Regions from separate parts of the Streptomyces sp. NPDC001406 genome, predicted to be linked through region 1. Evidence: riboswitches for the same ligand, from Rfam matches in the RefSeq annotation. Region 1 holds a riboswitch; each other region holds the start of a gene.
What was found. Region 1 has a riboswitch for cobalamin ahead of ACFY1J_RS03660 (prenyltransferase/squalene oxidase repeat-containing protein). Riboswitches for the same ligand answer to the same signal wherever they lie in the genome.
Positions count from the first base shown of each region.

Region 2: it holds a riboswitch for cobalamin, as region 1 does, so the genes downstream of both, cobT (nicotinate-nucleotide--dimethylbenzimidazole phosphoribosyltransferase) here and ACFY1J_RS03660 (prenyltransferase/squalene oxidase repeat-containing protein) in region 1, are expected to answer to the same signal.
Region 3: it holds a riboswitch for cobalamin, as region 1 does, so the genes downstream of both, ACFY1J_RS09925 (cobalamin biosynthesis protein) here and ACFY1J_RS03660 (prenyltransferase/squalene oxidase repeat-containing protein) in region 1, are expected to answer to the same signal.

Region 1 covers NZ_JBIAWG010000001.1:836,981-840,245, reverse strand. Annotated here, with positions in the region: gene ACFY1J_RS03670 (MBL fold metallo-hydrolase) at 1-758, shown strand, start outside; gene ACFY1J_RS03665 (phosphotransferase) at 812-1,477, opposite strand; cobalamin riboswitch at 1,549-1,677, shown strand; gene ACFY1J_RS03660 (prenyltransferase/squalene oxidase repeat-containing protein) at 1,792-3,024, shown strand; gene ACFY1J_RS03655 (SCO2322 family protein) at 3,021-3,265, shown strand, end outside.
Region 2 covers NZ_JBIAWG010000008.1:53,024-56,288, forward strand. Annotated here, with positions in the region: gene ACFY1J_RS20465 (nitronate monooxygenase) at 1-279, opposite strand, end outside; gene cobT (nicotinate-nucleotide--dimethylbenzimidazole phosphoribosyltransferase) at 550-1,680, opposite strand; cobalamin riboswitch at 1,770-1,952, opposite strand; gene ACFY1J_RS20475 (FAD-binding oxidoreductase) at 2,201-3,265, shown strand, end outside.
Region 3 covers NZ_JBIAWG010000003.1:555,217-558,481, reverse strand. Annotated here, with positions in the region: gene ACFY1J_RS09935 (anion permease) at 222-1,469, shown strand; gene ACFY1J_RS09930 (hypothetical protein) at 1,502-1,729, shown strand; cobalamin riboswitch at 1,888-2,028, shown strand; gene ACFY1J_RS09925 (cobalamin biosynthesis protein) at 2,129-3,079, shown strand; gene ACFY1J_RS09920 (cobyric acid synthase) at 3,076-3,265, shown strand, end outside.

The DNA.
Region 1 (3,265 bases):
CGGGCGCCTGGATCGCCATGCACGCGGCCGACACGGCGATCGTGCGCCGGACCCGCGAGACCCGCCCGGAGCGCTGGTTCACGTACATGGCGGCCAAACTCGTGGCCGCCGGTGCCCCGGAGGAACATGTGGCCCCGCTGCGCGCCGCCCGGCGCCGCACCCTCCCCGGCCTCTCCCCCGCACTGCCCGACCGGGAGATCGTCCCCGGTGAACTCCTTCCCCTGCCCGGCCGCCGGCTGCGCGCGATCTGGACGCCGGGTCACACCCCGGGCCATGTCTGCCTGCACCTGGAGGAAGAACACCCGTCCCGGCTCCCCGGCCACGGACGGCTCTTCTCGGGCGACCATCTGCTCCCGGAGATCACCCCGCACATCGGCCTGTACGAGGACCCGGACGACACGACCGTCACCGATCCCCTCGGCGACTACCTCGACTCCTTGGAACGGGTCGGCCGTCTGACCCCCGCCGAGGTGCTCCCCGCCCACCAGCACGCGTTCACTAACGCGCCCGCCCGCGTGCGGGACCTGCTGGCGCATCACGAGGAGCGGCTGGCCGGGCTCCTGGCCCTGCTCGTCGTGCCCCTCACGCCCTGGCAGCTGGCCGAGCGAATGGAGTGGAACCGCCCCTGGGACCAGATTCCCTACGGCTCACGCAACATCGCGGTCTCGGAGGCCGAGGCCCATGTCCGCCGCCTGGTGAAGCAGGGGCGCGCGGAGGCGGTGGCGGGGAGCGAGCCGGTGGCGTACGTGGCGGTGTGAGCCGTTCGTGGAACGGTGCCGCCCGGCCCGGCCCGCGACCTGGTCGTGTCCGCCTACGACACCAGCGCTCGTACCAAGTCCTCGGCGGCGCCCAGGAGTTCGACCTCACGGCGGCTCATCGTCGGGTTGGCCGCGCGGCGGGTGCGGGCCTCGGTGAGGCCGGACTCCGTGAGGGCGGAGGGGTCGGCGAGCAGGGCGGTGAGCATCGCGCGGGCCGGGTCGGCGATCGGCTCGGCGCCGACGGCGACCTGGGCCAGGATCACCGCGGACATGCCCCAGTCGAGGCCCGGCCGGCCGTCCTCCGCGTTGGTCCAGTCGATGACACGGGGGCCGTCCGGCGTGAGGATCACGTTGTCCGGGTGGAGGTCCAGGTGCAGGACACGGGCATCGGGGTCGGCGGAGTCCCGGGCGGGCACGGCGTGCAGCTGCCGCAGCAGCCCGGCAAGCATCGCGCCCCCTTCCCCCGGCCCGATCGAGCCCGCCAGCAGGGCTTCCAGCATCGTCGGCCCGGACAGCCGCTCCAGCACCAGGTCGGTGCGCGAGCCGGAGGGCCGTACCCGGGGCACGGGATACCCGTGGTCCCGTACGTACGTCATCACCGCGCCCTCGGCGGCCGCGTCCCCCCAGCCCTCCCGGTCGCGACGCAGCACCCACGCCTCGTCGATCTCGTACACGTCGGCCGAGCGGCCGGAGCCCAGCAGTCTCCCCGTGGTCGTCATGGCGTGACCTTAGCCACAGGACCCGGAGGCAGTGCCCCCTGCCCACGACCACCCCTGAGCCCTCCGGTTACGTGCCGGTAGAGTGACCGCGTCGTCATCACACCCGTACGGGGGAAAGCCGGTGCAATTCCGGCGCTGACCCGCAACCGTAATCCGCCGCAAGGGCGGTGAGCCGGACCGCCTCGCACGGGACGTTGACCGGCTCACGTGCGCCGGGGTCCGCCCGCGCACGGCACCGTCGAGGTATACGGAGCCGAGCCGCCCGGGGTGTCCCGTGCTGCCCGACTCCCCGCAGGGAGAGGCACCCGCCGACCATGAACGTACGCCGCAGTGCCGCGGTGCTGGGAGCCGTCGCCGTGATCGGCACGGCCACGCCCGCCACAGCCGCCGACCCGTCTGCATCCGCGTCCCCGTCGACGGCCCTCCCGTCCGGCCTGTACGGCACCGCGGACCCGAAGTACGACGGCGTCTGGCGCCAGTCGCTGGCGATGATCGCCCAGCGGGCGGTGGATGTGACGCCCGCGGCCAAGGCCGTGGACTGGCTGGCCGGGCAGCAGTGCGCGAACGGCGCGTTCGCCGCCTTCCGCGCCGACCCGGCCAAGGCCTGCGACAGCGGCGTCATGGTCGACACCAACAGCACGGCCGCCGCCGCACAGGCCCTCAAGGCGGTCGGCGGGCACGACGGTGCGATCCGCAAGGCGGTGGACTGGCTGAAGTCGCAGCAGAACAAGGACGGCGGCTGGGGATACACCCCGCACGGGGCCAGCGACACGAACTCCACGTCCGTCGTCATCGGCGCCCTCGCGGCGGCGGGCGAGGACCCCGCCGGCGTCCGCACGGGCGGCAAGTCGCCGTACGACCTGCTGGCGAAGATGTCCCTCCCCTGTGACGCCAAGGCCGGCGGCGCGCTCGCCTATCAGCCGGACAAGAAGGGCGAGCTGGCGGCCAACGCGGACGCAACGGCGGCCGGGGTGCTGGGCGCCCTCGGCAAGGGGTTCGTGGCGACGGCCGTGGACAGGCAGGCCGACTACGGGCAGTGCGCCAAGGACAAGCCGCTCACGGCGGGCGGAGTGTCGGGCAACGGCGCCGCGTACCTGGCGGTGACGCTCCTCCGCAACGACGACCACCTCAAGTCGGCGCTCCCCGGCGCCAAGGACCAGCCCGACTACGGCAACACCGCCGACGCGGTCGTCGCGCTCGCCGCGCGGGGCTGGAAGACGGAGGCGGAGAAGCCGTACGCCTGGCTGGAGAAGAACGCCCTTTCCTGGGCGAAGCAGAGCGGCCCGGCGGCCTACGCCGAGCTGATCCTCGCCGCGCACGCCATGGGCAAGAGCCCGTTCAGCTTCGGCGGTACGAACCTCGTGCAGGCGCTCAACACGACCGGGCCGGCCCCGCAGTTGGTCAAGAAGCCCACCGGATACGAGGCCGCGAAGTCCGACAAGTCCGACTCGGGCTACGGCGTCTGGTGGATCGTCGGCACCGGTCTGGTCGCGGGCACAGGCGTCGGCTTCCTGATCAGCAGCCGCAGGAAGCAGCAGCAGCCGTGACCGCCGTCCGCCGTGCCGTGCCACTGCTGCTGGCCGCGCTCGTCCTGTGGGCGTCCGCGGCTCAGGCAGAGGCCGTCGGCTACCGCTACTGGTCCTTCTGGGAGCGCGACGGCCACCGCTGGACCTACGCCACCCAGGGCCCGTCGACGGCCCGTCCCGTCGACGGGGACGTGCAGGGCTTCCGCTTCGCGGTGAGCGAGGACTCCGCCGACGCCACCCGTCCGCGCGGCACGGCGGACTT
Region 2 (3,265 bases), on a different contig from region 1:
CCGCTCGCCGGCGCCGATCCCGCCCTCGACGAAGTAGCGCTCCCGAATGGAATCGGCAAGCTCCGGTACGGGGAAGGCGGCCAGCGCCCGCCTCAGGTGGCCGCCCGGGTCACCGCTCTGCAGCACCCGGATGAGCAGGGTGTCCAGGGCGGTACCGGAGACGACACCCAACTGCCCGGTACGCGCGACGGCACGAGCCAGGCGCCAGCCGGACACCCCCACCCCCATTCCACCTTGGATCAGCCAGGGGAGGTCGGCCCTCGTCCGGGGTGTGCTCATGGGTCCTCGCAAGGATGGTAGCCGGGTCCGGAACACGTACTTACGGTTCCGTAACCTACGATACCGTAACCATACTTCGCGCCCTCCACCCCCAGGTCCGGTGCAATTCGCCCCAGTGTGGGACCCGCCACCGTGCGTGGTGCGTGACTGGGGTGACGCGGTCGGCCACACGCAGCCGGGTGGTGTGGTCAGCTGATCGGCTGACCGCACCACCCGGCAGAACAGGCGGCCCGACGGGACCCAGGCGGCGCCCGAGTCCCGCAGGCTGATTCAGCTGTGCTTGTTCGAGACCTCCGCGGAGTCGAATGTGGCCATGTCGCGCAAGGCACGCACCCCCGCCTGTACGAGCGGCAGGGCCAACACGGCACCGGTGCCCTCACCGAGCCGCAGCCCCAGGTCGACCAGCGGATGCAGGCCGAGGTGCCGCAGGGCGATGGTGTGACCGGGCTCGACCGAGCGGTGTCCGGCCACACAGGCGGCCAGGGCATCAGGGGACAGCGCGGCCGCGACCAGAGCCGCCGACGAGGCGATCACGCCGTCCAGGATCACCGGGACCCGGTGCACGGCGGCACCCAGCACGAACCCGGCGATCGCCGCGTGTTCCAGGCCGCCGACCGCCGCCACCGCCCCGACCGGGTCCTGCGGGTCCGGCCGGTGCAGCTCCAGAGCCCTGCGCACCACCCCCACCTTGTGCCGTCGAGCCGTGTCGTCGATTCCCGCTCCGTGACCGGTCACGTCTTCCGGGTCCGCACCGGTGAACGCAGCGATCAGTGCCGCGGACGCGGTCGTGTTGGCGATGCCCATGTCGCCGGTGAGCAGGCAGCGGCAGCCGTCGTCGACGAGTTCCGCGGCCACGGCGATACCGACCTCGATGGCGTGGATGGCCTCCTGACGGGTCATGGCCGGAGCGCGGGTCATGTCCGCGGTTCCCGCGCGGACCCGGCGGCGCAGCAGCATGCCCGGGGTCGTGTCCGAGGCCGGCACCGGAGTTGCGACGCCCACGTCCACCACGACCACCCTGGCTCCGGTCTGAGCGGCCAGGGCGTTCACTGCGGCGCCGGAGGCCAGGAAGTTGGCGACCATCTGAGTCGTCACCTCCTGCGGCCAGACGCTGACGCCCTGGGCGTGGACACCGTGGTCGGCGGCGAAGACGGCCACCGCGGCCGGCTCCGGCATCGGCGGCGGGCAGCTGCCCGCCAGGCCCGCGAGTTGGACCGACACGTCCTCCAGCAGGCCCAGCGAGCCGGGCGGCTTGGTCAGGTGGTTCTGGCGGTCACGGGCCGCGGTGCGGGCGCCGGAGTCCGCAGGAGTGATGGCGGCCAGGGTGCGCTCCAGCAACAGGCCGACGGCGGGGTCGGCAACAGGCCGACGGGTTGGATCGGAGCCGGACGAGGGCACCATGAAGGAAGTTCCTTCCGCTGTCGGCGGTTCTCCACGCCGCCGTGAACGGGCCGCGCCCGGGCGGGTAGTGCCTGGCTGCGGGACGGCCGGAATATCCTGGCTCCCGGATCTCGGCGCCCGGCTTGTACAGCACGGGCACCGGCGCCGACTCCCGGCCTTCCCAGCGGCCGGCTCGCACCGGCTGCCAGTGGCCATCTGCGGGAGGCGGCTCCCCGGTCACAGTGGCGGGCCCGCCCCGGACTTGGGCCATCGGGCCCGCACCGGAGTTCCTCCGCACCGTCGCCCGCATCCTGCCACACTCCGCCGTCGGCAAGCAGCCGCCCGACGGGATGTCCTGCCGGGCCGGTGCAGGTCGGCGCACGGCCGAACGCAAGGGACGTGCGGGCTGCGCCGCCGTGTCAGGACCGGCTCGGAAGGCATGCCGGTCCATATGGCCCTGGGTAAGGGCCGGACGGCCCCCTCCGGTGGGGTGGGTGCGCGGCCAGGATCGGCTGGAGCGGGGGGCCGACGAGGGGGTGCGATGGCGGACACCGAGGCGCTGCTGGCCGACGCCGTGGGGGCACGGCACGTTCTGGCCGGGGCAAAGATCCCCCCTGAGTACGCCGGTGACGAGTCACTGACCGCCGTACCGCAGACGCCCGCGTACCTGGTCCGGCCCGCCGCGGCCGCCGAGGTGGCGGACGTGCTCAGGATCGCCGGCGAGGCCGGGATCCCGGTGACCGCCCGCGGCTCGGGAACCGGCATGTCGGGGGGATGCGTGCCCCGGCCGGGCGGGATCACGGTCTCGTTCGAGCGAATGAACCGCATCCTGGAAGTGGACGCCGTCAATCACGTGGCCGTCGTGCAGCCCGGCGTCACCCTGGAGCAACTGGACCACGAGGCCGCCAAGTCCGGCCTTCACTATCCCGTGCGGCTCGGCGCGCCCACCGCCAGCATCGGCGGCACCATCGCCACCAACGCCGGCGGGATGCACGCCGTACGGCACGGGGTCACCCGCCACCATGTGCTCGCCGTCGAAGCCGTCCTGGCGTCCGGCGAGATCGTGCGCGGCGGCGGCAAGTACGTCAAGACGTCCACCGGCTACGACCTGGCCCAGCTCCTGGTCGGTTCCGAGGGCACGCTCGCCCTGGTCACGGAGGCGACGCTCCGGCTGCGGCCACGAGCCCGGCACTCCACGACCGTACTGGCGGCGTTCGCCTCGGCCGAGGACGTCTTCCGGTCGGTCCCGACGCTGGCGGGCGGGGGCCTGGAGCCGGCCGCGCTGGAGTACGTGGACCTGCTGGCCATGGCGGCGATCGCGGATGACCAGAAGACCGGGCTGGGCGTTCCCGCGTCCGTGCGCCTGACCGCGCTCGGCTATCTGCTCGTCGTGCTGGAGAGCCGCTCCGTGACGCGGCTCCAGGAGGATGTCGAGGCGGTCGGCGAGCAATTGCTCGAACACGGCGCGGTGGACGTCTTCGTGCTGCCCGCGGCCACGGCAAGGAGGCTGGTCGAGGCCCGTGAGCGAGCCTTCTGGACGGCGAAGGCGGCCGGTGCCGACGACATCGTGGACGTGGTCGTGCCGCGCAGCGAGTTGCACGGGCTG
Region 3 (3,265 bases), on a different contig from region 1:
GTCGTCTGCGGGGTGACCAAAGTCTCTTCGACGGGCCGTGGAACCGGCTGAGGTCGTTCGCCCGGGGCAACCGGTCAAGGGGCGTCTGGGCCGCCGGGCCGGAGTGGAGCGGCGGCCCCTCGTTTGCGACACCCTGAGTCCTGCCCCAGTTCACCTTCCGTTCACCCAGGTTGCCTACGGTCAACCAGCCAATGACGTCCTCTGAACGATTGCCTGGGTAAATGGAAAACTTCTCGCTGATCCTCGCGATTGTGGTGATAACCGCACTCGCGTTTGATTTCACGAACGGTTTCCACGACACCGCCAACGCGATGGCCACGACCATCTCGACCGGTGCGCTCAAGCCCAAGGTCGCGGTGGCCATGTCCGCCGCGCTCAACCTTGTAGGCGCCTTCCTCTCCGTGGAGGTCGCCAACACGATCTCCAAGGGTCTCGTCGACGAGACCGGCATCCGTCCCGAGGTCATCTTCGCCGCCCTGGTCGGCGCGATCCTCTGGAACCTGCTGACCTGGCTGGTCGGGCTCCCGTCCAGCTCCTCGCACGCCCTGATGGGCGGTCTGATCGGCGCGACGATCGCGTCGGCCGGCACCGGCGCCGTCCACGGCGGCGTGCTCGTCACCAAGGTCCTGATCCCGGCCGTCGCGGCCCCGATCGTCGCCGGCGTGGCCGCCATGCTCGCCACGAGGTTCTCCTACGGGCTGGGCAAGGACGCCGACAGCGCGGCCACCCGCAAGGGCTACCGCGCCGGCCAGATCGCCTCCGCCGGTCTCGTCTCCCTCGCCCACGGCACCAACGACGCGCAGAAGACGATGGGCATCATCACCCTCGCGCTGATCGCCGGCGGCGCCATCGCCCCCGACTCCAACCCTCCCGTCTGGGTGATCCTCTCCGCCGGCCTCGCCATCGCGCTCGGCACCTACATCGGCGGCTGGCGCATCATCCGCACCATGGGCAAGGGCCTGACCGACCTTCAGCCGCAGCAGGGCTTCTCCGCCCAGACCAGCGCCGCGACGGTCATCCTGGCCTCCTCCCACCTGGGCTTCTCCCTCTCCACCACGCACGCCGTCTCCGGCTCCGTGATGGGCGCGGGCATGGGCCGCAAGGGCGGCGTGGTCCGCTGGTCCACCGCGACCCGCATGGTCGTGGCCTGGGCGCTGACCCTGCCGGCGGCCGCTCTGGTCGCTGCGCTCGCGGAGTCCGTGACCGACCTGGGCAATTGGGGCACCGCGGTCGTCGCCGTCTTCCTGATCGCCTCCAGCGCCGCGATCTGGAAGCTCTCCCGCCGCCAGGTGGTCGACCACAGCAACGTCAACGACACCGAGGAACCGGCCGGTGTGGTGACCACCGCGATGGCCGCCGTGACGCCGCCCCCGGCGGGCACCGTGACCGAGGACCTGACGGCCACCATCCCGTCCCCCGCGACTGCCCCCGCCACCGACCCGGCCGCCCCTCCGGCCGCCACCGTCTGACCCCGAGACCCGGTTACTAAGGAAGCATCACCATGAAGATCGACTGGGCAGCCCTCGGCTCCGTCTTCGGCGTCAGCCTCGTGGTCACCGTGGGCCTCGTGGCCCTGTTCACCCTGGGCGTCAAGGGCCTCGCGCACCGCGAGCGCGCCACGGCCCAGGGCGGCTCCGCCCCCCTCGCGGTCACCGGAGCGTACGTCTGCTTCGCGGCCTGCGCGGCGGCGGTGGCGTACGGCATCTACCTGATCATGGCCAAGGCCTGACCCCGGCCCAGCTCACGGCCAAGGCCTGAGCGAGCTTCACCGGGCTCCTCCCCGATGCTTCGGGGAGGAGCCTTTTCGCGTGCCCCCACACCCGCCCGCGCAGCGCCGGTGTGGGCCTCAGCACACTCTCCCCTTGCAGGTCAACGGCAAGTTGACGGCCCTTCCGGGGGCGTGGTGGACTGCCGGAGCCATGTACGGCGGCAAGGGAGGAAGCCGGTGTGAATCCGGCGCGGTCCCGCCACTGTCACCGGGGAAGAACTCTCCGGAAGCCAGGAACTCCCACCGCCGGTCTCGTCGAACCAGGGCGCGGACACCCTGAGTGAGGACATATCGCCATGCTCGGCTGCCGATTGAGGTACAGCACCAGGTCGCTGCTCGACCCCACGGCCGGCTGAGCCGATGCGTGCCGATCGCGTCTTCGCGTACGGCGCCTCCGCCGGCCTCCTCGGTGACCTTCTCCTGGGCGATCCACGCCGTGGGCATCCGGTCGCCGCGTTCGGGCGTGCGGCAAGCGCCGTGGAGCGGGTGCTGTGGCGGGACCACCGCGGCCGGGGCGCCCTGCACACCGCCGCGTGCGTCGGTGGGGCCGTGGCCCTCGGCGCCCTCGCCCGCCGAGCCGTACGTCCCTCCCCCGCCGCCTCCGTCGCGCTCACCGCTGCCGCCACCTGGGCCGTGGTCGGGGGGACTTCGCTCGCCCGGGAGGCCCAGGCCGTCGGGCGTGCCCTGGAGGCGGGCGACGTGGCAGGGGCCCGTGCCCGGCTGCCTCACCTCTGCGGACGCGATCCGCAGGCGCTCGACGCCGACGGGATCGCCCGGGCCGTGGTCGAGTCCGTCGCGGAGAACACGTCCGACGCCGTCGTAGGGGCGCTGGTGTGGGGCGCCGTGGGCGGCGTGCCCGGACTGCTCGGGTTCCGCGCGGTCAACACCCTTGACGCCATGGTCGGGCACAAGTCCCCCCGGTACCGGCGCTACGGGTGGGCCTCCGCCCGGCTCGACGACGTCGCCGGATGGCCGGGGGCCCGCCTCACCGCCGTACTGGCCGCCGTCGCGGGCCCGGATCCGCGCGGCGCCCTGCGTGCCTGGCGGGCCGACGCACGCCGGCATCCCAGTCCCAACGCCGGTCCCGTCGAGGCCTCCTTCGCGGGGGCCCTGGGCGTGCGGCTCGGCGGAACCCTCTCCTACGGAGGGCGGGTCGAGCTCCGGCCCGTGCTCAACGGTGCCGGCCGCGCCGTGGCCACCGAGGACATCGACCGGGCCGTACGGCTCTCCCGTCGGGTCGGTCTGCTCGCGCTCGGCGTCGGAGTCGCCGTGCGCGGCGTCGTAAGCAAGGCAAAGGGGGGCACGTCATGAACGGTGGTCTGCTCGTCGCCGGCACCACCTCCGACGCGGGCAAGAGCGTCGTGACGGCGGGGATCTGCCGGTGGCTGGTGCGACAGGGCGTCAAGGTCGCGCCCTTCAAGGCGCAGAACATGTCCCTCAACTCGTTCGTGACGCGCGAGGGCGCCGAGATCGGACGGGCACAGGCCATGCAGGCCC